Regions from separate parts of the Xylanimonas protaetiae genome, predicted to be linked through region 1. Evidence: riboswitches for the same ligand, from Rfam matches in the RefSeq annotation. Region 1 holds a riboswitch; each other region holds the start of a gene.

Region 1 (6,835 bases):
CTGCCGGTCGCGCGTGACGTCGCGCTGCGCGGCGGCGCGCGCCTCGTCGACGACGGCGGGCGGGAACATCGCGGGCAGGCCGATCTCCGCCCGCAGCGCGGCGAGCGCGGACCGGACCTCTTCGGTGGTGGTCGAGGCGAGGCTGAGATGACGCGAGGGCACGATCCCGACAGTAGGGCCGAGCAGCGCGGACGGCGCGGGGACGGGCCCTGGCGGCGCTGTGAGCGCGACCAACGTCACGGTGTCGCCGCCGAGCGGCTCGCCGTCGACAGGGGTACAGTGGTAAGACCACATCCGCCACGCCCTGCCGTGCCCATCGAGAGCCCGAGGCCGTCGTGTCCCCTGTCCTGACCGTCGAGAGCACCCCTGCGTCCGACGCCCACCCCGACCGGCTGCCCGCGGCCACGCGCGACCGGGTGCCCACCGACGTCGTCGACCGCATGGTGGAGTCCGGCGCCTACAAGGCCCACCGCAGCTCGCGCAAGGTCTTCGTGCAGGCCGTGCTCGGCTCGTTCGTATTCGGCGCGGTGGTCATGCTCGCCGGGACGATCGTCTCGCAGACCGGCCTGCCGTTCCTGGGCGCGGTCGTGTTCCCGATGGCGTTCGTCATCGTCATCCTGCTGGGCCTCGAGCTCGTCACCTCGTCCATGGGCCTGGTGCCCCTGGCCTGGTGGCGCAAGCGGGCCACGGGCCGCGACACGCTGCGCACCCTCGGCGTCGCGATCGCGGGCCACATCGTCGGCTGCGCCCTGTTCGCCCTCGTGTTCTGGGCGACGGTCACCGAGATGGGCCACACCTACGACGCCCCGCTCGCCGTCTGGATCCGCGACCTCGCCCTGCACAAGACGCACGGCTACCAGGCGCTCGGCGCGGGCGCCGGCCTGAGCCTGGTGTTCCTGCGCGCGGTGCTGTGCAACTGGCTGGTCTCCCTCGGCGCCGTCATGGGCATGACCACGCGCTCCACGGGCGCGCGCATCGCCGCCATCTGGATGCCGATCATGCTGTTCTTCGCGCTCCAGTGGGAGCACTCGGTGGTCAACCTGTTCGTCATCCCCGCCGCGATGCTCGTGGGCGCGCCCATCACGTTCGGCGACTGGTGGCTGTGGAACGAGATCCCCGTGCTGCTCGGCAACGTCGTCGGCGCGGCCGTGCTCACCGCCATGGGCCTGTGGGTGTCGCAGCGCGGCACCCTGCCCTGGAAGCGCGACACGTTCGAGACCCTCTGACCGTGACCCCGCGCGACGAGGCGATCCTCGACCACGCCACCTGGTCCGCGATCACCGGCCCCCTGGCACCGCTCGCGGTGGGCGACGGCGACGCGCGCGGGTTCCAGCCGGACGTCTGCTCGTTCACGGCCGTGCGCGACTGGCACGCCCCCGGCGTCTGGGACGCGATCGTCGACCTGGTGGGCCCCGGGGGCGACTTCGCCCTCCCGCCGGCCGGCGTCGCCCTCCCGGCCGGGTGGGAGGTCACCTTCACGCTCGACGGCGTCCAGCTCGTCGAGACCGACCGGCTCGAGACCCGCCCCGACGACGAGGCCGTGGAGCTCGGCGCGGACGACGTGCCGGAGATGCTCGGCCTCGTCGCCCTCGCGCAGCCCGGTCCGTTCCTGCCGCGCACTTACCTCATGGGGCGCTACGTCGGGATCCGCCGCGGCGGCGCCCTCGTGGCGATGGCCGGGGAGCGCATGCACCCCGTCGGCTGGACCGAGATCAGCGCCGTCGCGACGCACCCCGACCACCGCGGCCAGGGCCTGGCCGCGCGGCTGGTCCGGGACGTCGCGCACCACATCCGCGAGCGCGGCGACGGCGTCTACCTGCACACGACGGCCACCAACCCGGCCCGGGCGCTCTACGCCGGGCTGGGCTTCCGCCTGCGTCAGGAGCTGACGTTCGGCTCCGTCCGCACGCCCGCCTGAGCCGTCGCGCTGAGCCACCGCACGCCCGCCTGAGCCGCAGCGATCGGCCACTCACGCCTGCGACGCGCGGTGCCGCTCCGCGAGGGCCTGGTACTCGACGGCGTTGCGGCGCACGCGCTCGCGGCCCTCGGCGTCGAGCTCGCCGCGGTCCTTGGCCGGGACGCCGACGGCGAGGTGGTGCGGCGGGACCTCCTGGCCCTCGCGAACCAGGGCGCCCGCCGCGACGAACGCGCCCTCGCCCACCACGGCCCCGTTGAGGAGCGTCGCTGCCATGCCGACGAGCGCGCCGTCGCCGACGGTCGCGCCGTGGACGATCGCTGCGTGCCCGACGCCCACGTGCGCGCCGATGCGCGTCGGCACGCCGGTGTCCGTGTGCACGACGACGTTGTCCTGGAGGTTGCTGCCCTCGCCCAGCACGATCTCGTCCATGTCGCCGCGCAGCACGGCGCCGTACCAGACGCTCGCGCGCGGGCCGATGCGGACCCGGCCGATCACCGTGGCCGTCGGCGCGAGCCACGCGGTCGGGTCGATCTGCGGGACATGACCGTCGAAGGGCAGCACCGTCGCCATGGCGGCGACCCTACCCGGCACGCACCAGGGCGTCGTCGCGCCGGGCGTCCGACGCGGCCGCGTACCCCGGCACCGGCAGCCCGAGCGCCTCGCGCAGCGTGCTCGGCTCGCGGGACGTGCGGAACCTCCCGCGCGCCTGGAGCGCCGGGACGAGCCCGTGCACGACGGCGTCGAGGTCGGCGTCGAGCGCCGAGGGGCGCAGCAGGAACCCGTCGGCGACGCCCCCGTCGACCCAGTCGGTGACGGTGTGCGTGAGGTCCGCGGGGGTGCCCGCGACGACGAGCGCACCGCCGCCGACGCCGGGGCCCTCGAGCGCCTCGACCATCGCGAGGCGCGCGAGGGCGCTCTCGCGGTCGGAGGCGAGCACGACGTAGGCCTCGACGAGGTACCGCAGGGTGCGCGGGTCGCGCCCGGCGGCGAGCGCGGCGGCGTGCACGGCCTCGCGCGTCGCGCGCGCCTCCTCGCGGCCCGGGGCGACGATGCGGACGACGTCGGCGGTCGTCGCGGCGGGGACGATGCACCGGGGCGACTGGACGCGCATCACGACGGGCGGGCGGCCCTGCGGGAGCGGGCTGCGGCCGGCGACGCTGCGGCGCACGGCGAAGCGGATGCCGTCGTGGTCGACGCGGACGCGGCCGTCGGGGCCGGGCTCGGCGCCCGCCGAGCCCTCCTGGTCCCAACTGCGCACGACGCGCCCGGCGTCGGCGACGGACTGCACGGGCCAGCGCTCGTCGGCCGGGGTGACGCCCGTGGGGCAGCCCACCTGCCAGGCGGAGCGGCCGTCGCTGGCACGGTCGACCGCGGCGATCGCGTCGGCGACGGCCGACGCCTCGAGGTGCATGGTGTCGAGCGCGGCGACGAGGCCGATGCCGTGCGTCAGCGGGGCGACGCGTGCCGCGGCGACGGCGGAGTCGAGGCGGCCGCTGACCCGGCCGCGGCCGGGGTGCAGCAGAAACGGCTCGTCGAGCACCACGAGGTCGAGCAGCGCCTGGTCGGCGGTCCGCACGAGGCGCACGAACCGCTCGCCGTCGAACGGGCGGGCGACCGGGGCGCCGGGGGTGCGCAGCGCGCGTGCCCCGGCGGTGGTGAGGTCGACGCCGAGGACGACGGGCTTCGCGGTGCGGGGCCCGGACGCGGACGCGACGGTCGCGGACGTGACAGACATGGCGGCTCCTTCGTACCCCGCACCGTGGCGGGTTCGCGCGTTGTCCGCCGCTGGTGCGGCGGACCTGGTCTTCACCCGGGGCACCCACCCGCGCGGGGGGTTGCCGTCCGACGAGCCGGGGCTTGGCGTCGGAACTCATGACCCGAGGCCTCGCGACCTCGACGTGACGGACTTTAGGCGGCGGACTGTCAGCACATCAATGGGCGTTTCGCATCGCGAGACTGATGTCCACGTGGTAAGGAGCCGCTTCTTGTTGAGTATTTCGGTCCACATTGTGGGAAGTCCGGCCCGAACCGTTGCGGCAGCCGGTTCCTCGCGTTGACTACGGGCAGGTCACGAGACCCAGCGACAAGCCCCGGCTTGCTGGGCAGCAACCCCACGACACGGCGGGGTGCTCCGGGAGATGACCCGGCCGCCGGCCGCCCTCCGGGGCGAGTCGCCGCGCGGCAAGCGTGATCGACCGAGGAGCCACGATGACCTCTCCTTCGTTTCCCCAGGCATTCGAACGCCTGATCTCGGAGCTCGACGAGCCGCAGCTGACGCCCGAGCAGTTCAAGGCGGTGTTCCGTCAGCACCCCGCCGGCGTCGCCGTCGTCGCGCTCACGCACGAGGACCGGCCCGTCGGGTTCACCGCGACGTCGGTGATCTCCGTGTCCGCCGAGCCGCCGCTGCTGGCGTTCTCCCTGGCCTCCACGTCGTCGTCGTGGCCGGCCGTCCGCGAGGCGACGACGCTCGCCGTCAGCTTCCTGGCCGACCACCAGGACGACGTCTCGGCGCGCTTCGCGACGAGCGGCATCGACCGCTTCGCGCCGGGCGGGTGGAGCACGCTGCCCACGGGCGAGCCCGTCATCGACGGCGCCGTCTCCTGGCTCCGCGCCCGCGTGGTGCAGCGCACCCCGGTGGGCGACAGCTACCTCGTGTCGCTGCGCGCCCTCGACGCCGGCGTCACCGACGCCTCGGCGCTGCTCTACCGCGACCGCGAGTACCACCGCATCGGCCGTCACACGGCGATCTGAGATGACGACGCTCACCCTCCCGGACCTCGGCGTCCTCGACGCACCGCAGTGGTCCTCGCTCACGGGCGCGCACGCGCACCTCGCCGAGGGCAACGACCTGGTGCTGCGCTACCCCGTCGACGTCTCGCCCTTCGCGGCCGTCCGCTCGTGGGACCACCCCGACGTCTGGGACGCGATCGTCGACGTCGTCGGGCACGGCGCTACGTTCCCCGGGCCGCCCGTCGGGGTCGCCGTCCCGCCCGGCTGGCGGCAGCTCGAGCAGCACGGCGGCGTCCAGCTCGTCGAGACCGAGGCCCTGCGGCCGCGGCCCGACGCCGAGGCCGTCGTGCTTGGCGAGGCCGACGTGCCCGAGATGCTCGCGCTCGTGGAGCGCTCGCGCCCCGGGCCGTTCCTGCCGCGCACCTACACGCTGGGCCGCTACGTCGGGTTCCGGCGCGAGGGCCGCCTCGTCGCCATGGCCGGGGAGCGGCTGCGCCCCACCGGCTGGACCGAGATCAGCGCCGTCACCACCGACCCCGAGCACCGCGGCCAGGGCCTCGCCACGCGCCTGGTGCTCGACGTCGCCCACCACGTCCGCCGACGCGGCGACCACGTGATGCTGCACGCGTCCGCCGCGAACGACACCGCCATCCGCCTCTACCGCGGCCTCGGCTTCGCGCTGCGGCGCACCACCGACTTCGGCGCCGTGCTCACGCCCGAGGCATAGGAGAACCCCATGACCACCCCCTTCTTCATCGGCCTCGACGTCGACGGCGCGGGCGCGCACCCCGCGGCCGCCGTCGCGTCAGGGCTCGTCCCCGCCGAGCTCGTCTCGGGCACCCGGTTGGCCCGCGCGGTGCGCCAGGCCGAGAACGCCGGCGTCACCTTCGTGACGTTCACCGATGCCCTGCTCCCCGCCGCGCCAGGCGCCGCGTCGTCGGCCCGCCTGGAGTCCGTGACACGGGCCGCGTTCGTCTCGCGCACGACGACGGCGGTCGGCCTCGTGCCGCAGGCGCCCACCACCTACCCGGAGCCGTTCCACCTCGCGGCCCAGCTCGCCTCGCTCGACATCGCGGCCGCGGGCCGCGGCGGCTGGCTCGCGGGCGTCACCCGCACGCCGGAGACCGCGCAGGCCTACGGCCGTGGCCCCGTGGCGGACGTCGAGCGCGAGGCGCGCGACGTCGTCCAGGTGGTGCGCGACCTGTGGGACACGTGGGAGGACGACGCCGTCATCCGCGACGTCGCCACCGGGCGCTACGTGGACCGCGACCGCATCCACTACCCCGAGTTCGAGGGCGAGAGCTTCTCCGTCAAGGGCCCGCTCATCACGCCGCGCCCGCCGCAGGGCCAGCTCGTGGTGGTCGCCGCCGCGGGCGACGTCGCGCCGTCGGTGCGCGACGAGCGGCTCGTCGACGTCACGCTCGTGGGCGGGGCCGACGTCGCCACGGCGGTGGCCGCCGCCGAGGCCGCGCGGGCGGGCTCGCCGCGCGCCGGCGTCGACCTCGAGGTCGTGCTCGACGGCGCGGACCGCACCGCGGCCGAGCGGCTTGCCGCGCTCGACGCCGCCGTCCCCGCCGGCGCCCGCTCCCCGTGGGGCACCGGGGCGCTGCGCTACGAGGGCCACGCGGCCGGGCTCGTCACGCTCCTCGAAGGGCTGGCCCAGGCCGGCGTCGACGGCGTGCGCCTGCTGCCCGCCGTGCTCGACGAGGACCTGCCCGTGCTCGCGCGCGACGTGCTGCCCGCGCTGCGCGCCGCCCGCCTCACCGCCGCTCCCCAGCCGGGCGCGACGCTGCGCGACTCCCTGGGCCTGGCACGGCCCGCCAACCGCTACGACGCGCGCGACGCCGTCGCCGTCGCCTGAGGAGCCAGACCATGACCGACCACCCCCTCGTCCGGCCGCACGCCCAGGTCCACTTCGGCGTGTTCTTCCAGGGCGTCAACCACACCACCATCTGGTCCGACCCGGAGTCGGGCTCGCAGACGGACTTCGCGTCGTTCGAGCGCGTCGTCCGCACCGCCGAGCGCGGCCTCTTCGACGCGTTCTTCCTGGGAGAGGGCCTGCGCCTGCGCGAGTCGCGCGGCCGCCTGCACGACCTCGACGTCGTCGGGCGCCCCGACGCCGTCACGCAGCTCGCGGCGCTCGCCGCCGTGACCGAGCGCATCGGGCTGGTGGCCACGCAGAACACC
Region 2 (6,835 bases), 950 kb from region 1:
CGCGGAAGCGGCCGTCGGCCCGCTGCGTGCGCGCGAGGAGCCCCTCGTACATCGCCCGGCGCAGGCCGTCGTCGTCGAGGGACCACAGGCGCGGCCGGTCCGTCCACGTCGTGACCAGGCCGCCCGCGCACAGGCTCAGCTGCGCGGGGACGAGCTTCGACCGGGCGTCGGGCGTGTCGTTCACGCCTCCATGGAACCAGCGACCGGGCGGGTCGGCGCGGGCACCGTCTCCGTCTGCGGCGTCATGGGACGCCCTTTGCCTTGCGCGGGTCAGGTGGCCTGCCTTGCGCGGGTCAGGCGGCGACGGCCGGCGAGGACGCCGTCCGCCGCACCACGCGCTCGCTCATCACGGCGACCAGGACCGTGAGCAGCAGCATGAAGGGCGGGAACAGGCCGATGTCGACATGGTTCGCGACGAGCCCGAACGCGGGCGGCATCGCGATCGACCCGGTGTACGCGGCCGCCATCTGGACGCCGACGATCGCCTGGGAGTTCTCCGCGCCGAAGTTGCTGGGCGTCGAGTGGATGATCGCCGGGTAGATCGGGGCGCACCCGAGCCCGGTGACCACCAGCCCGTTGAGCGCGAGCGCCGTGCCCGGCACGGGCAGCCACACGGCGACGATGCCCACCACCATGAGCGCGAGGCCGAGCCGGATCATGCCCCGGTCGCCCACGCGGTCGGCGACGAAGCCGGCCAGGAACCTGCCCACGGTGATGCCGAGGAGGAAGAACGAGGCGTAGCGCGCGGCGGTCGCGGTCGCGACGCCGCGCTCGATGGCCAGGTACGACGCGCTCCACAGGATCGCGGTGCCCTCGACGGCGCAGTAGCCGAAGAACGCGAGCAGCAGCGACTTCACACCGCGGATGCGCAGGATCTCGGGCAGCCGCAGCGCCCGCGCCGTCGTGCGCAGCTCCGCGGTCTGCGCGAGCTGGCCGCGCCACAGCGGCAGCGTCGCCACGAGGATCGCGCCGATGCCGAGCTGGAGGAACGCGACGGTCCGGTACCCGCCGGACCAGCCGTGCTGGGAGCTCAGCGCCTGCGACATGATGAACGGGCTGATGACCGTACCGACGCCCCAGAAGCAGTGCAGCCAGTTCATGTGCCGCGAGCTGTAGTGCAGGGCGACGTGGTTGTTGAGCGCGGCGTCGACGGCGCCCGCCGACAGCCCGAACGGGACCGCGAGCACGAGCAGCGGCCAGAACGACCCCACGAGCGAGAACCCCAGCAGCGCCAGCGCCGAGACCAGCACCGACACGGCGGTCACGCGCCCCGCGCCGAACCGGCGCGTCAGCCGGTCCGACAGCAGGCTCGAGACGATCGTCCCCGCGGAGATCACCATGGCGATCAGCCCCGCATACGACAGCGGGACGCCGAGATCCTGCTCCATCGCGGGCCAACCGGAGCCGAGCAGGGAGTCCGGGAGCCCGAGGCTGATGAACGCGAGATAGATCAGCGCGAGCAGGAGCGTGGCCATGGGGACGACACTTCCGGCAAGCGCCCCTGGTCGGCAACCGGTGCGCGGCGCCACTTTCTGAAGCGAAACTGTCCACAATGCGGGAACTCATTTCCTTCCGTTGACGACGACGGCAACAGTTCGTACCTTCCCGTTCTGCCAGGTCAGATGCGATCTGGCACCGCCTCTGCGGTCATGAGTCCCGACGCCAAGCCCCGGCTCGTCGGGCGGCAACCCTCCCCTGTGGCGGGGTGCCCCGGGTGACGACCAGGCGCACGTCTTCGCGTGCGCAAGCACAGCCCACCGGGCTCCAGCGCCCGGGGAACAGGAACTGCGATGAGCGACGCCCTGCGCCTGCACTGGTACCTCCCGTCGGCGGGTGAGTCCCGCGACGTCCTGCACGGCGGCACCAACATCGCGCCGGTCGACGACGGCGCCCCGACCGCCCCGTATCGCGCACCGTCGCTGTCGTACCTGACGCAGGTCGCGCTCGCGCTCGAGGAGACGGGGTTCGAGTCGGTCCTGGTGCCGACGGGCTCGTACTGCGAGGACCCGTGGGTCCTGGCCGCGTCGCTCGCCGCCGTGACGAGGAACCTGAAGTTCCTCGTGGCGCTGCACCCGCGCACCACGACGCCCGCCTACACCGCCCACCGGGCCGCCACCCTGCAGCGGATCTCGGGCGGGCGCCTCTCCCTCAACGTCGTCACCGGCGAGCCCGGCCCCGAGGCCTGGAAGCACGGCGACTTCGGCGACAAGGAAGACCAGTACGCCCGCACCGACGAGTTCCTCGACGTGTACCGCGCGCTGTTCCGCGGCGAGACCGTCGAGCGCGAGGGCCGGCACGTCACGCTGCGCGACGCCACGCTCGACACCGTGCGCGGCACGCCCGTCCCCGACCAGCCCGAGGTCTGGTTCGGCGGCTCGTCCAGCTACGCGGGCGACGTCGCCGCCAAGCACGTCGACGTGTACCTGTCGTGGCTCGAGCCGCTCGACCAGCTCGCGGAGAAGATCGAGTGGATCCGGGGGCTGGCCGCGGCCCAGGGCCGCGAGGTCCGGTTCGGCGTCCGGTCCTGGGTTCTCGTCCGCGACACCCACGAGCAGGCCGAGCGCGACGCTCTCGCGCTGCTCGACGGCGTCGACGCGGCCAAGCAGGCCCAGTTCCGGTCGTTCCTCGTCCAGCGTCAGTCCGTCGGCCAGCAGCGCGGGCAGGCACTCCTGGCGGACGCCGACGTCACCCGTCCCGAGAGCCTCTGGATCGCCCCCGGCGTGTGGGGCGGCTTCGGCCTGGTCGCCGGAGGCCCCGCGCTCGGGTTCGTCGGCTCGTTCGACGACGTCGCCGACCGCCTCGAGGAGTACCGCCGCATCGGCGTCTCCGAGGTCATCGTCTCCGGGTTCCCCAACCTCGAGGAGACCCGCTGGGTCGGTGAGGGCCTGATCCCGGCGATCCGTCGCCGCGAGGCCCTGGTCCCCGCCGGCGCCTGACCTCGGCGCCTGTCCCCTGCCTTATCCCCTGCTCCACCCCGCCACGGCTGCGCGGCCACGACCGTCCGCAGTCACACCCGTGAGGACTTCCCATGCCCATCGTCACCACCCGATCGACTCGACGGACCGCCGCGGCCGCGCTGACGCTCGCCGCAGCCCTCGCGCTCGGCGCCTGCTCGGGCGGGTCCGCCGCCTCGACCTCGGCAGGCGGCACGGCCCCGACGGGGACCCCCGTGGACGGCGGCTCCCTGACCTGGGGCGTGAGCGTCGAACCGGTCTGCTACAACCCGCAGCGCTCGGGGCAGCAGAACTCCTACCCGATCATCCGCAACTTCGCCGAGTCGCTCGTCGGCAAGGCCGCCGACGGCACGTACACGCCGTGGCTGGCCAAGTCCTGGGACATCTCCGACGACGAGACCGTGTACACGTTCCACCTGCGCGACGACGTGACCTTCTCCGACGGCACCCCGCTGACGGCGCAGATCGTCAAGGACAACTACGACCTGTTCGTCGCCGACGGCTCCACCCTCAACGCCCGCCCCTACTTCGTCGCCTACGACCACTCCGAGGCGACGGACGACCACACCCTGGTCGTCACGCTCAAGCAGCCCGACGGCGCGTTCCTCGACGGCGTTGCCACGATCAGCTCGGCGATCCTCGCGCCCACCTCCCTCGCCGTCGACGGCGACCTCTGCCAGCCGAGCGCCGAGCTCATCGGCACCGGCCCGTTCACCGTCAGCGACTGGCAGGCCGGCCAGCAGATCGTCTTCACCAAGCGCTCCGACTACGCCTGGGGCCCCGGGTACGCCCAGCACACCGGCCCGGCGCACCTGGACAAGGTGACGTACCGCTACCTGCCCGAGGCCACGGTCCGCACGGGTGCGCTGACCGCCGGCCAGGTGGACGTCATCGAGAACGTCCAGGTCACCGACACCACCGTGTTCAAGGACGCGGCCGGGTTCCAGTACCTCACCGGCCCGACCACCGGGACGGCGTTCAGCCTCAACATCAACACGCGCATCGCCCCCGCCGACGACGTCCGCGTCCGCCAGGCGCTGCGCGACGGCTTCGACCTCGACGCGCTGATCCAGGGCCAGTACCTCGGCACCGTCCAGAGGGCGTACTCGAGCGTCGGCCCGGACAGCCCGTACTTCGACAAGGACCTCGTCGGCACGTGGGGCAACGACGTCGACGGCGCCAACGCGCTCCTCGACGAGGCCGGCTGGACCGGCCGCGACGCCGACGGCTACCGCACCAAGGACGGCACGCGCCTGACCATCGTCGTCGGGTACCCCGAGCCGTACGTGCGCGACGAGCGGGACGTCCTGCTCCAGGCCGTCAAGGCCGAGCTCAAGGAGAACATCGGCCTGAACCTGGACGTCCAGATCATCACCGGTGCGGCGTTCTCCGACGAGCTCGCGAAGGGGACGTGGACGGTCTACCCGAACACGCTGCCCACCGCCGACCCGTCGAACCTCTTCCGCAACGTCTTCACCAGCAACGGCTTCCTGTACGCGGGGGCGACGCAGGCGACCGCCGGCCTCGACGAGCTCGTCGCCGAGAGCCGCGCGTCGCTCGACCCCGCCACGCGCAAGAAGGCGCTCGACGCGATCCAGGCCGCCGTCGTGGACGACGCGCGCTACGTGCCGCTGTACCACCCGGTATACACGGTGGCCGCCAAGGACACGGTCGGCGGCCTGTCCTTCGAGCCGCAGCTCGACTCCCCGGCGAGCTCCTACGACGTGTGGGTCCAGCAGTGACCTCGCTCGCCGTCGAGCCTCGCAGCACCGGCGAGCCGTCCTCCCCCGGGCCCGCGCCTCGCGCGGGCGCCGGGGCGGCACCCGCCCGCGGGACGCACCCCGTCGTGCGCCGGCTGGTGACCCGGGTCGCGTCCGGCGTCGTGGTGCTGTGGGCGGCGGCCACGATCGCGTTCTGGACGCTGCAGGCCGTGCCCGGGTCCGTCGCGGACATCCTCGCCGGCGACCTCAACGACCCCGAGCTGCGGGCGGCGCTCGTCTCCGAGTGGCAGCTCGACCGCTCCCCGTGGGCACAGTACGTCCAGTTCCTCGGCAGGCTCGTGCAGGGCGACCTCGGCACGTCCTACGTGCAGCGCCAGCCCGTGCTCGGGTGATCTCCGACCAGATCGGCTCGACGATGATCCTCGCGCTCAGCGCGGGCGCCCTGGGGACGCTGCTCGCCGTCGTGCTCTCGACGACGACGATCGGCCGCCACCGCGCGGTCCGGGCGGTGCTGTCGACCCTGGAGCTGGTCTTCGTCTCGGTGCCCGTGTTCTGGTCCGGGATCCTGCTGCTGATGGTCTTCTCGTTCGGGCTGGGGCTGTTCCCGGTCGCGGGCGGCACCGGCGTCCAGTCGCTCGTGCTGCCCACCGTCGCCCTCGCCCTGCCGACGGCGGGCCTGCTCAGCCAGGTGCTCCGCGAGGCCATGGAACGCACGATGCTCGAACCGTTCGTCGTCACCGTGCGCGCGCGTGGCGTGCGCGAGTCCCTCGTCGTGTGGCGGCACACGCTGCGGCACGCGCTGGTGCCCGGCATGACCGTCGCGGGCAGCCTCGTCGGCGGCCTGCTCGGCGGCGCGGTGATCACCGAGCAGGTCTTCGGACGGCCCGGCCTCGGCTCGGTGACCCTGCTCGCCGTGACCAACAAGGACGTCCCCGTGGTGCTCGGCGTGGTGCTGCTCGCCGCGACCGTCTACGTCGTCGTCTCCACCACGCTCGACGTGCTGTACGCGGCCGTCGACCCCCGTCTGCGAGGTGCCCGATGAGTGCCACGTCCCTGCTGGGACGCCCGAAGGCCGTCCCGCGCGCTCCCCGGGTTCCCTGGGTCGCCTCGGCCCGCCGACGGGTCACTGTGCCCGTGGCCGTCGCCCTCGTGGTCGTCACGTTCCTCGCCGTGCTGGTCGCGTTCCCGGGCGTGCTCGCCCGCTTCGACCCGTACTCCAGCGACCTGACCGTCGGCCTCCGGGCGCCCTCGGGCGAGCACTGGTTCGGCACCGACCGCCTCGGGCGCGACGTCTGGTCGCGGGTCGTCCACGGCGCGCGCTACTCCGTGCTCATCGGCCTGGCTGCCACCGCCATCGGCGTCGTGCTGGGAACCGTCCTGGGCGTGAGCGCGGGACTGTCCGGCGCGTTCCTCACCGGCCGCGTCGGCCGGTGGCTCGACGAAGGGCTGACCCGGCTGCTCGACGTCGTGTCGTCCTTCCCGGCGATCCTGCTGGCCATGCTCGTGGTCACGTTCACCGGGCCCGGCGTCTGGAACGTCGCCGTCGCGATCGGCATCGCCGGCATCCCGCTGTACGCCCGCGTGGTGCGCTCGCAGACGTTCGTCGTCACGCGCGCCGACTACGTGGCGCACGCGGCGGTGTTCGGCCGCAGCCGGTGGGCCGTGCTGGGCGAGCACGTGCTGCCCAACGCCCTGACCGCGGTGCCCGTGCTCGCCGCGATCGACATCGGTACCTCGATCCTCGCCGTCTCCGGGCTGTCGTTCCTCGGGCTCGGGCCCCAGCCGCCCATCCCCGAGTGGGGCGTGATGCTCGCCGAGTCCCGGGACGTGCTGCGGGTCGCCTGGTGGGCGGGCGTGTTCCCCGGCGTGTTCATCACCGGGTCGGTCATCGCGTTCACCGTGCTGGGCCGCTGGTTGCAGGCCCGCACCGACGGGAGGCAGTCATGAGCGCCACCACCTTCCCCGCCGCACCGACGACGCCGGCCGCCCTCGCGACACCGCTGGTCAGCGTCGAGAACCTCACGGTGGACTTCGCGCTCGGCCCCGGTCGTCGCACGCGCGCCGTCGACGGCGTGTCGTTCACCGTGCACTCCGGCCAGTGCGTGGCGATCGTCGGCGAGTCCGGCTCAGGCAAGTCGGTCACCGCCCGCACCCTGCTCG
Region 3 (6,835 bases), 220 kb from region 1:
CACCCGACCGGCTCCAGCAGGCGCTCGACGCGATCGCGGACACCGGCCGGCTCGCCACCACCGACCTGCGGGACCTGCTCCACGTGCTGGACCCGCACCGCCCGGCCGCGGCCGGCGCGGGCAAGGCTCCATCGGTCGACGACATCGGCGCCCTGGTCGACCAGGCACGCCGGGCCGGGCAGCCGGTCGAGCTGACCCAGGACCTCGGCGCCACGACGGCCGCAGGGAGCGCCGGGCTCGCCGCCTACCGCGTCGTGCAGGAAGCCCTGACCAACGCCCTCAAGCACGCCCACGGCAGCCGCACGGTCGTCGTCGTCCACCAGCACGAAGAGGAGATCACCGTGGAGGTCGGCACCGACCCTGCCACCGCCCCGAGCCCGGCACCCGCCGGAGCCGGGCGCGGCCTGACCGGGCTGCGCGAACGGGTGGAGGCGCTCGCGGGAGAGCTCTCGGCCGGCCGGCGGCCCGACGGCGGCTTCGTCGTGCGGGCCCGCATCCCCCGGGCGAGCCGCTCGTGACCGCGGCCGTCCGGGTGCTGGTCTGCGACGACCAGGCGCTCATCCGCACCGGGTTCGCCACCATCATCGACGCCCAGCCCGGCCTGGAGGTCGTCGGGGAGTGCGGCGACGGCCGCACGGCGGTCGACCTCGCCCGCCGGCTCGCTCCGGACGTCGTCGTCATGGACGTCCGCATGCCCGTGCTCGACGGCATCCAGGCCACCCGCCTGCTCGCGGGCGCCGGCGTGGCGCACCCCGTCAAGGTGCTGGTCGTGACGACCTTCAACCTCGACGAGTACGTCTACGAGGCCCTGCGCGCCGGGGCCAGCGGCTTCCTGCTCAAGGACGCATCCACCGACCAACTGCTCCACGGCATCCGCACGATCGCCACCGGTGCCGCGCTCCTGGCTCCCGAGGTCACCCGGCAGCTCGTCGGCAGGTACGCCGCCCGCATCCGCCCGGCGGAGGCGGGGCCGGACGACGCCCTGACCCCGCGCGAGCTCGACGTGCTGCGCCTCGTGGCCGAGGGGCTGTCCAACAGGGAGATCGCGGACGCGCTCGTCATCAGCCCCGAGACCGTCAAGACGTACGTCTCGCGCATCCTGGCGAAGCTCCAGCTGCGCGACCGGGTGCAGGCGGTCGTCTACGCGTACCGACGCGGGCTGGTGACCTGACGGCGCGGTACGGGTGCGCCGCCGAGGGGACGTCGTCCTCAGGGCGTCAGACAGCGGGCACGAGCGCGGCGTCGACCCGCTCGGCGAAGCCGTTGTCCACGACGTACCCGTCGGCACACGCCCGGCAGAACAGGCGACGACCCGGCAGCCGCCTGGTCGAGGGGTTGCCCGGGCTCGTCACGGGCTCCGCCTGGTGGCCCGAGAGCGTGTGCTCGAGGCAGATCCCGGCACCGCAGCTGGAGCACACCGCCACGGCATCGGCCATCGCCGTCGCCTCGCTCGCACAGTCGAAACAGCGCATCACCACTCCTTGTCCTCGGCTTCCAGTCGGACACCGTAGCGGCGTGGCGGATCGTGCACGGAGCGTGTCGCTGGATGACGCACGACGACGACGTCGGCGCGACTGGGTCGGTCCCGCGTTCGAGAGGTTCCGGGCCCACGGAAGGCCGCTGACCAGGACGTTCCTCCTGGCCAACGGCCTTCTGAGGCGGGCCTCAGTCGGCGCGGTGCCGCTTCGTCCGCAGCCGCGCGTCGGTCGGCTGGCGGATCAGGTCGTCGTCGCCCGTCTCGCGCGGGACGAGGGAGAACCCGTCCGGCGTCTGCGGGTCGTAGAGCACGACGGCGTTGACCTCGGCGACATGGCGGAGCCAGCTGTCGAGACGGCGCTGGTCGGTCTCGCGCAGGTCGAGACCGGCCCTCCGGCGTGCCTCGACGCGCAACATCGCCAGGTTGTAGTTCGACCGGTGCTGGAGCGCGACCTCCCACGGGATGAGCTGGTCGTCGCGGGCGATGCGGGGCTCGAGGCCGCGCCGGAGCCTGACGTTCGACCACATCGCCAGGCCGGTCTCGATGCCGTACTTGCGCCGGTACTCCTCCTGGATCCAGCGGTAGGTGCGACCCTCCTCGATCCAGCGGATGACCTCGCGCTCGTCGACGATCTTGGTCGGTGCTGCCACAGCCTGTGCTCCCTTCTCGGTCGGGCTGGTCTTGACGTCGGCGGCGGACGCCTGGGTGTCGTTCGGTGGCGCTGAGGGGCAGTCGTGGTGGGCGCACCACGCGCGCGCCTCGGTCAGGTCGGTGGTCTCGGCGGCCACGCCGCACGACCCGCACGAGGCGAGGTACGGTGCACCGTCGTCGTCCTGGGCGACATAGACGGTCAGGTGCTCCCACCGGTGATCGCGGTGGCCGGTCCTGGCGTGGAGACGCTCGGGCATCTGGAGGACCAGACCGCAGGTGCACACGCGCCGGCCTTCGAGCCGCGTCCAGACGACGAGCCGGTGCACCTGCTCCTCTCGCGCGACGACGACGGCCTCCAGGGCAGCCCTGTCAGCCGCGGCCTGACGTCCGAGCGCCGCGTCGTCGAACATGAATGCTGCCCAGTCGGCCTGGTCGCTGCGCAGCCGAGACCCGCCCACGTCGACCACGCGGGGGTCGTACCGGTGGTCGCCCACCCGGTAGTCGTACCTGGACCCGGGGGTGTACTTCGTCATGCGTCCCTCCGTCGTCGGAAGGCTCACCCCGCGTTGCTGCGAGGTGCTGCCCCGTGCTTGGCCGACGTCGGACGACGTCGACCCGGGTCTTCTCCGGAAGGCACCGTGTCGGGAACGCGGTTGCCGTCAGCCCACGTCCGGAGGCGTGCGGGCTGAGCTCGTGACCTGGTCGCAGAACGTAGCAGACGACGCCGACAGGACGGCGCGGGTCAGGGCCGGCGTGCGGGACTGCGCCCGGACTTCACCCGGGCACCCGGCCGCGTGCGCGCCTCGGGGTTCCGCTCTCTCGTCCGATCGCCCGGGCCCTACGGGTGTCAGGTATCACCTGGGCGGGCCACCGCTCCTTCCACTCGCGGGCGTCCTGGCCCGCCCGTTCAAGGAGCACCCATGGCTGCGCGCAGTGTCACGATCAAGATCCAGAACGACTTCGACGTCGCCTTGTTGACCGACCACGACAGCATCCAGCACGGCACCTGGGGCACCGCGCTGCCGCCGCGTATCGAGCCCGGCACCACCGGCCAGGGGGTGGCGGAGTCGGACGGCGTCATGACGGGCACCGAGGGCACCGTCTGGTACCGCCTCGACATCCCGGGATCGACCGGTCTCGTGCGGTTCCACTGGGACAACCCTTACGTGGGCAGTAACAACTACGACCAGGGCGGTCCCGCGGTCGTGAGCGTGGTGCGTGTCGGCGACGGCGCCGGCAACGACTCCACCGCGCACTGGGTCGTGGCCGACGCCTCGACCACCGGCGACGGCATCCCCGACGCCTGGAAGACCGCCGGGGCGACGATCGACCCCGGCGGTGGCGTCGGCCCGCAGTTCGTCGACCTGCCCGCGATGGGCGCCACGGTCGGCAAGCCCGACCTGTTCGTCCACCTGGACTGGATGGAGGACGGCACCCACTCACACCGACCCAGCGACGCGGCGATCAAGCTAGTCGTCGACGCCTTCGCGGCGGCGCCCTACATCGCCCGTAACGGCGCGGTCGGCATCAACCTGCACGTCGACGCCGGCCCGAGCAGCATCATGAGCTTCGGAACCGGAGCCACCTGGGGTGGACTCAGCCGGGCGGCGGCGGTCGGCGAGGTCACCCAGCTGGGCACCGGGACCGTCGACGCCGACAACGGCCTTGTCGACTACGACTGGACCGAGTTCGACAAGCTCAAGAACCGCACGGGCGGCGTCGTGAAGTCCGGCCGCGCGCCGATCTTCCGGTACGCGGTCGCGGCGCACCAGCTGGCCTCGGCCGGCAACAGCGGCGTCGGCCGGCAACCGGGGTCGGACTTCATCGTCAGCCTCGGCACGTTCGCAGGCGTCACCGACATGCAGACGGCTGGCACCTTCATGCACGAGCTCGGCCACAACCTCGGGCTCGACCACGGCGGCACCGACGGCGTGAACAACAAGCCGAACTACCCGAGTGTCATGAACTACGTCTGGCAGTTCTCCGGGATCAGTCGCGGCGGCGTGTTCGTGCTCGACTACTCCCGAGTCGCTCTCGCGTTGCTCAAGGAGGCCGCGCTCAACGAGACGGTCGGGCTCGGTCCCGGCGCGATCGGCTACGCGACGGCCAAGTGGGTCCCTGGCGTGGGAGGGGCGTCGGGCGCGTTCGTGAACGTCGCCAACGCCGCCGGACCGATCGACTGGGACGCCGACGGCGTCGCAGACAAGCCCACGGTGCCCTTCGATGTCAACGGCGACGGCACTCAGGCCGATCTGCAGCCATGCAACGACTGGCTCAACGTCAGACTCCGGGGCGGCGCGATCGGCGCCGGTGGCTACACGCCGCCGCCGATGGTCACCTCCGTCCCGCGAGAGCTGACGCCGGCAGACCAGGCGCGCATCCTGCCGCCGGACGGTACCGCGCCGGTGACGACGGCGAGCGTCTGGCCCATGCCGAACGCCGCTGGCTGGAACCGGACCGCCGTCACTGTCACGCTCACGGCGACCGACGACATCTCAGGCGTCGCGCGCACCGTCTACGACGTCGACGGCGTCGGGCCGACGACGTACATCTCGCCCGTGCCGATCGGCGCCGAGGGTGTGCACCCGTTGGGGTTCTCCTCGATCGACCACTCCCAGAACGCGGAGACGCGGCACGAGACCACGGTCAGCCTGGACCTCACCGCGCCCGAGGTGGTGATCAGCTACGACCCGCACGCCGACGATGTGGTCGTCGAGGGTCGCGACGGCCTGTCGGGTGTCGTCACGAGCCCGGTCGTGCCCGTGAGTCGGTCCGACGTCGAGTGGACGCCGTTCGGCTCCGACGTCGCCGAGCTCCGGGTCTACGAGGTGCGCGACCACGCCGACAACGTCACCACGCTCTACCTCAAGATCCGGTGCTCGCCGTTCGCGTACGAGGCGAGCGTGCTCGCGCTGCGGTACGACGACGACCGGCGTCGCGGCCACGCACGCGAGGAGCAGCCGCTGGCGGAGGTGGCCGAGCCTCGCCTGGAGGACCGAAACAGCTCGCGAGCACCGCGGAACACGATGGTGTTCGAGCGGCTGGTCGGGCGGAGCGCGGCGGTTCCGCTGCTGGGGGTGCGCCAGCTCGTCGCCATCGGCGAGGGCGATGCGCGCCGGACGGTGAAGGCTCGCTGGGACGCGCTCGACGACTACACGATCCTCGTCCGCGAGTCCGGCACGGGGTCGTGCGGGCCGTGCCGACAGGGCCGGGAGCGGGACGAGCGCGAGCAGGAGGAGCGCGAGCGGGAGCGTCGTCGGTCCGGGTGCTGCTGCGACGACGAGGGCGACGGTGACGAAGGGGCTGACGAGGACGGGAGCGACCACGGCGGCAGCGACAGCGCCGATGCACCGTGCGGCCCGACCGTGGTGTCCGAGACCGACCTGCGGGGACTGCTCGTGCTGCACGTGATGTCCGAGGACGGGCGGTTGCACGTGCTCGAGTAGCGCTCCCTCCACGCCGTTCTCGGCGTGCAGGGAGAATCTCACGTGGAATCACGGTCGTTCAGGCCCTCTCGCTGGAGGACCTCCGGGGAACGTCGAAGGCCGCTGACCAGGACTTTCATCCTGACCAACGGCCTTCCAAGGAGTGGAGCTAGGGGGATTCGAACCCCCGACCTTCTCATTGCGAACGAGACGCGCTACCAACTGCGCCATAGCCCCAAGGTGCGCCCTAGGTTAACACCCGACGGCCCGGGTTCTCCAAATCGCCTGCGACGCCGCGCGCACGGGCGGTCACGGCGCGCGCCGCTCCACAAGGATCGTGTCGCGCCACTGCCCGGCCAGGGGCCCGTAGGTCATGAGCCCGATGCGTTCGCGGCGGCCGACGACGCGGAACCCGTGCGTGGCGTGCAGCCGCAGGCTGGCGGTGTTCTCGGGGAAGATGCCGGACTGGAGGGTCCAGGCTCCGGCGTCGTCGGCGGCGGCGACGAGCGCGTCGAGCAGCAGGCCGCCGACGCCGCGTCCGCGGGCGGCGCGCGCGACGTAGAGGGAGTGCTCGACGACGCCGCGGTACACCTCTCGGCTGGAGACAGGTCCGGCCGCGGCCCAGCCGACGACGTCGTCACCGGTCGTGGCGACGAGCCGCAGGGCAGGGTGCTTGGCGGCGTCGAACTCCGCCCAGGTGGGCGGAGTGGCCTCGAAGGTGGCGTGGCCGCCGGCGATGCCCTCGCGGTAGACGGCCTCGACGGCGGGCCAGTCGGCGGGCGCGAGCGGCCGGACGGCGACGGTCGTCGCGTCGCCGCCGGTCGACGGCACGAGCGCGGGCTCAGCCGGCGTCAAACCTGTCCTCGCCGGTCCGGTCCGGGTCGTCCACGGGGGACGCGCCCAGCTCGCCGCGTGCGGCGCGCTCCATCTTCTCGACGAAGCTCTCTTCCTCCACCACCTCGGTCACCACCACCTCGGTCGCGGTGATGACGACCTCGGTGACCTCGTCCTGCTCCGTCCCGTTCCCGCCCATCGTGGACCCCCTCGTCTCGTCTTCCCACGGTAGCCATGGATCGGGGCGTGCGACATCGCAGCGCGAACCTCGCATCCCCCAGAATGAGGTGCCCTCCACAACCCCGGGCGGGCACAGTGGGACGCGTGACCGTCCCCTCGATCGACGAGGCCCTCGTCGCCGGCCTGATCGCCGACCAGTTCCCGCAGTGGGCCCGCCTTCCCGTGGTCGCGGCGTCGCCGCAGGGGTGGGACAACCGGACGTTCCGTC

What was found. Region 1 has a riboswitch for S-adenosylmethionine ahead of ET471_RS03835 (flavin reductase family protein). Riboswitches for the same ligand answer to the same signal wherever they lie in the genome.
Region 2: another riboswitch for S-adenosylmethionine. It lies ahead of ET471_RS17430 (LLM class flavin-dependent oxidoreductase); the one in region 1 lies ahead of ET471_RS03835 (flavin reductase family protein).
Region 3: another riboswitch for S-adenosylmethionine. It lies ahead of ET471_RS18130 (hypothetical protein); the one in region 1 lies ahead of ET471_RS03835 (flavin reductase family protein).

The regions. Positions count from the first base shown of each region.
Region 1 is NZ_CP035493.1:845,575-852,409, forward strand. It holds partial or broken gene ET471_RS18930 (RNB domain-containing ribonuclease) at 1-294, opposite strand, end outside; gene ET471_RS03815 (formate/nitrite transporter family protein) at 336-1,226, shown strand; gene ET471_RS03820 (GNAT family N-acetyltransferase) at 1,229-1,918, shown strand; gene ET471_RS03825 (gamma carbonic anhydrase family protein) at 1,970-2,488, opposite strand; gene ET471_RS03830 (LLM class flavin-dependent oxidoreductase) at 2,499-3,653, opposite strand; SAM riboswitch class IV at 3,684-3,796, opposite strand; SAM riboswitch class IV at 3,985-4,112, shown strand; gene ET471_RS03835 (flavin reductase family protein) at 4,127-4,669, shown strand; gene ET471_RS03840 (GNAT family N-acetyltransferase) at 4,671-5,375, shown strand; gene ET471_RS03845 (LLM class oxidoreductase) at 5,385-6,509, shown strand; gene ET471_RS03850 (NtaA/DmoA family FMN-dependent monooxygenase) at 6,521-6,835, shown strand, end outside.
Region 2 is NZ_CP035493.1:3,757,029-3,763,863, forward strand. It holds gene ET471_RS17420 (hypothetical protein) at 1-184, opposite strand, end outside; gene ET471_RS17425 (MFS transporter) at 294-1,475, opposite strand; SAM riboswitch class IV at 1,646-1,756, shown strand; gene ET471_RS17430 (LLM class flavin-dependent oxidoreductase) at 1,791-2,936, shown strand; gene ET471_RS17435 (ABC transporter substrate-binding protein) at 3,029-4,696, shown strand; gene ET471_RS18295 (ABC transporter permease family protein) at 4,693-5,067, shown strand; gene ET471_RS17440 (ABC transporter permease) at 5,064-5,717, shown strand; gene ET471_RS17445 (ABC transporter permease) at 5,714-6,622, shown strand; gene ET471_RS17450 (dipeptide ABC transporter ATP-binding protein) at 6,619-6,835, shown strand, end outside.
Region 3 is NZ_CP035493.1:629,783-636,617, forward strand. It holds gene ET471_RS02760 (sensor histidine kinase) at 1-518, shown strand, start outside; gene ET471_RS02765 (response regulator) at 515-1,171, shown strand; gene ET471_RS02770 (DUF2180 family protein) at 1,218-1,472, opposite strand; gene ET471_RS18130 (hypothetical protein) at 1,666-2,661, opposite strand; SAM riboswitch class IV at 2,710-2,827, opposite strand; gene ET471_RS02780 (OmpL47-type beta-barrel domain-containing protein) at 3,049-5,574, shown strand; tRNA gene ET471_RS02785 (tRNA-Ala) at 5,718-5,790, opposite strand; gene ET471_RS02790 (GNAT family N-acetyltransferase) at 5,863-6,408, opposite strand; gene ET471_RS02795 (hypothetical protein) at 6,395-6,586, opposite strand; gene ET471_RS02800 (aminoglycoside phosphotransferase family protein) at 6,712-6,835, shown strand, end outside.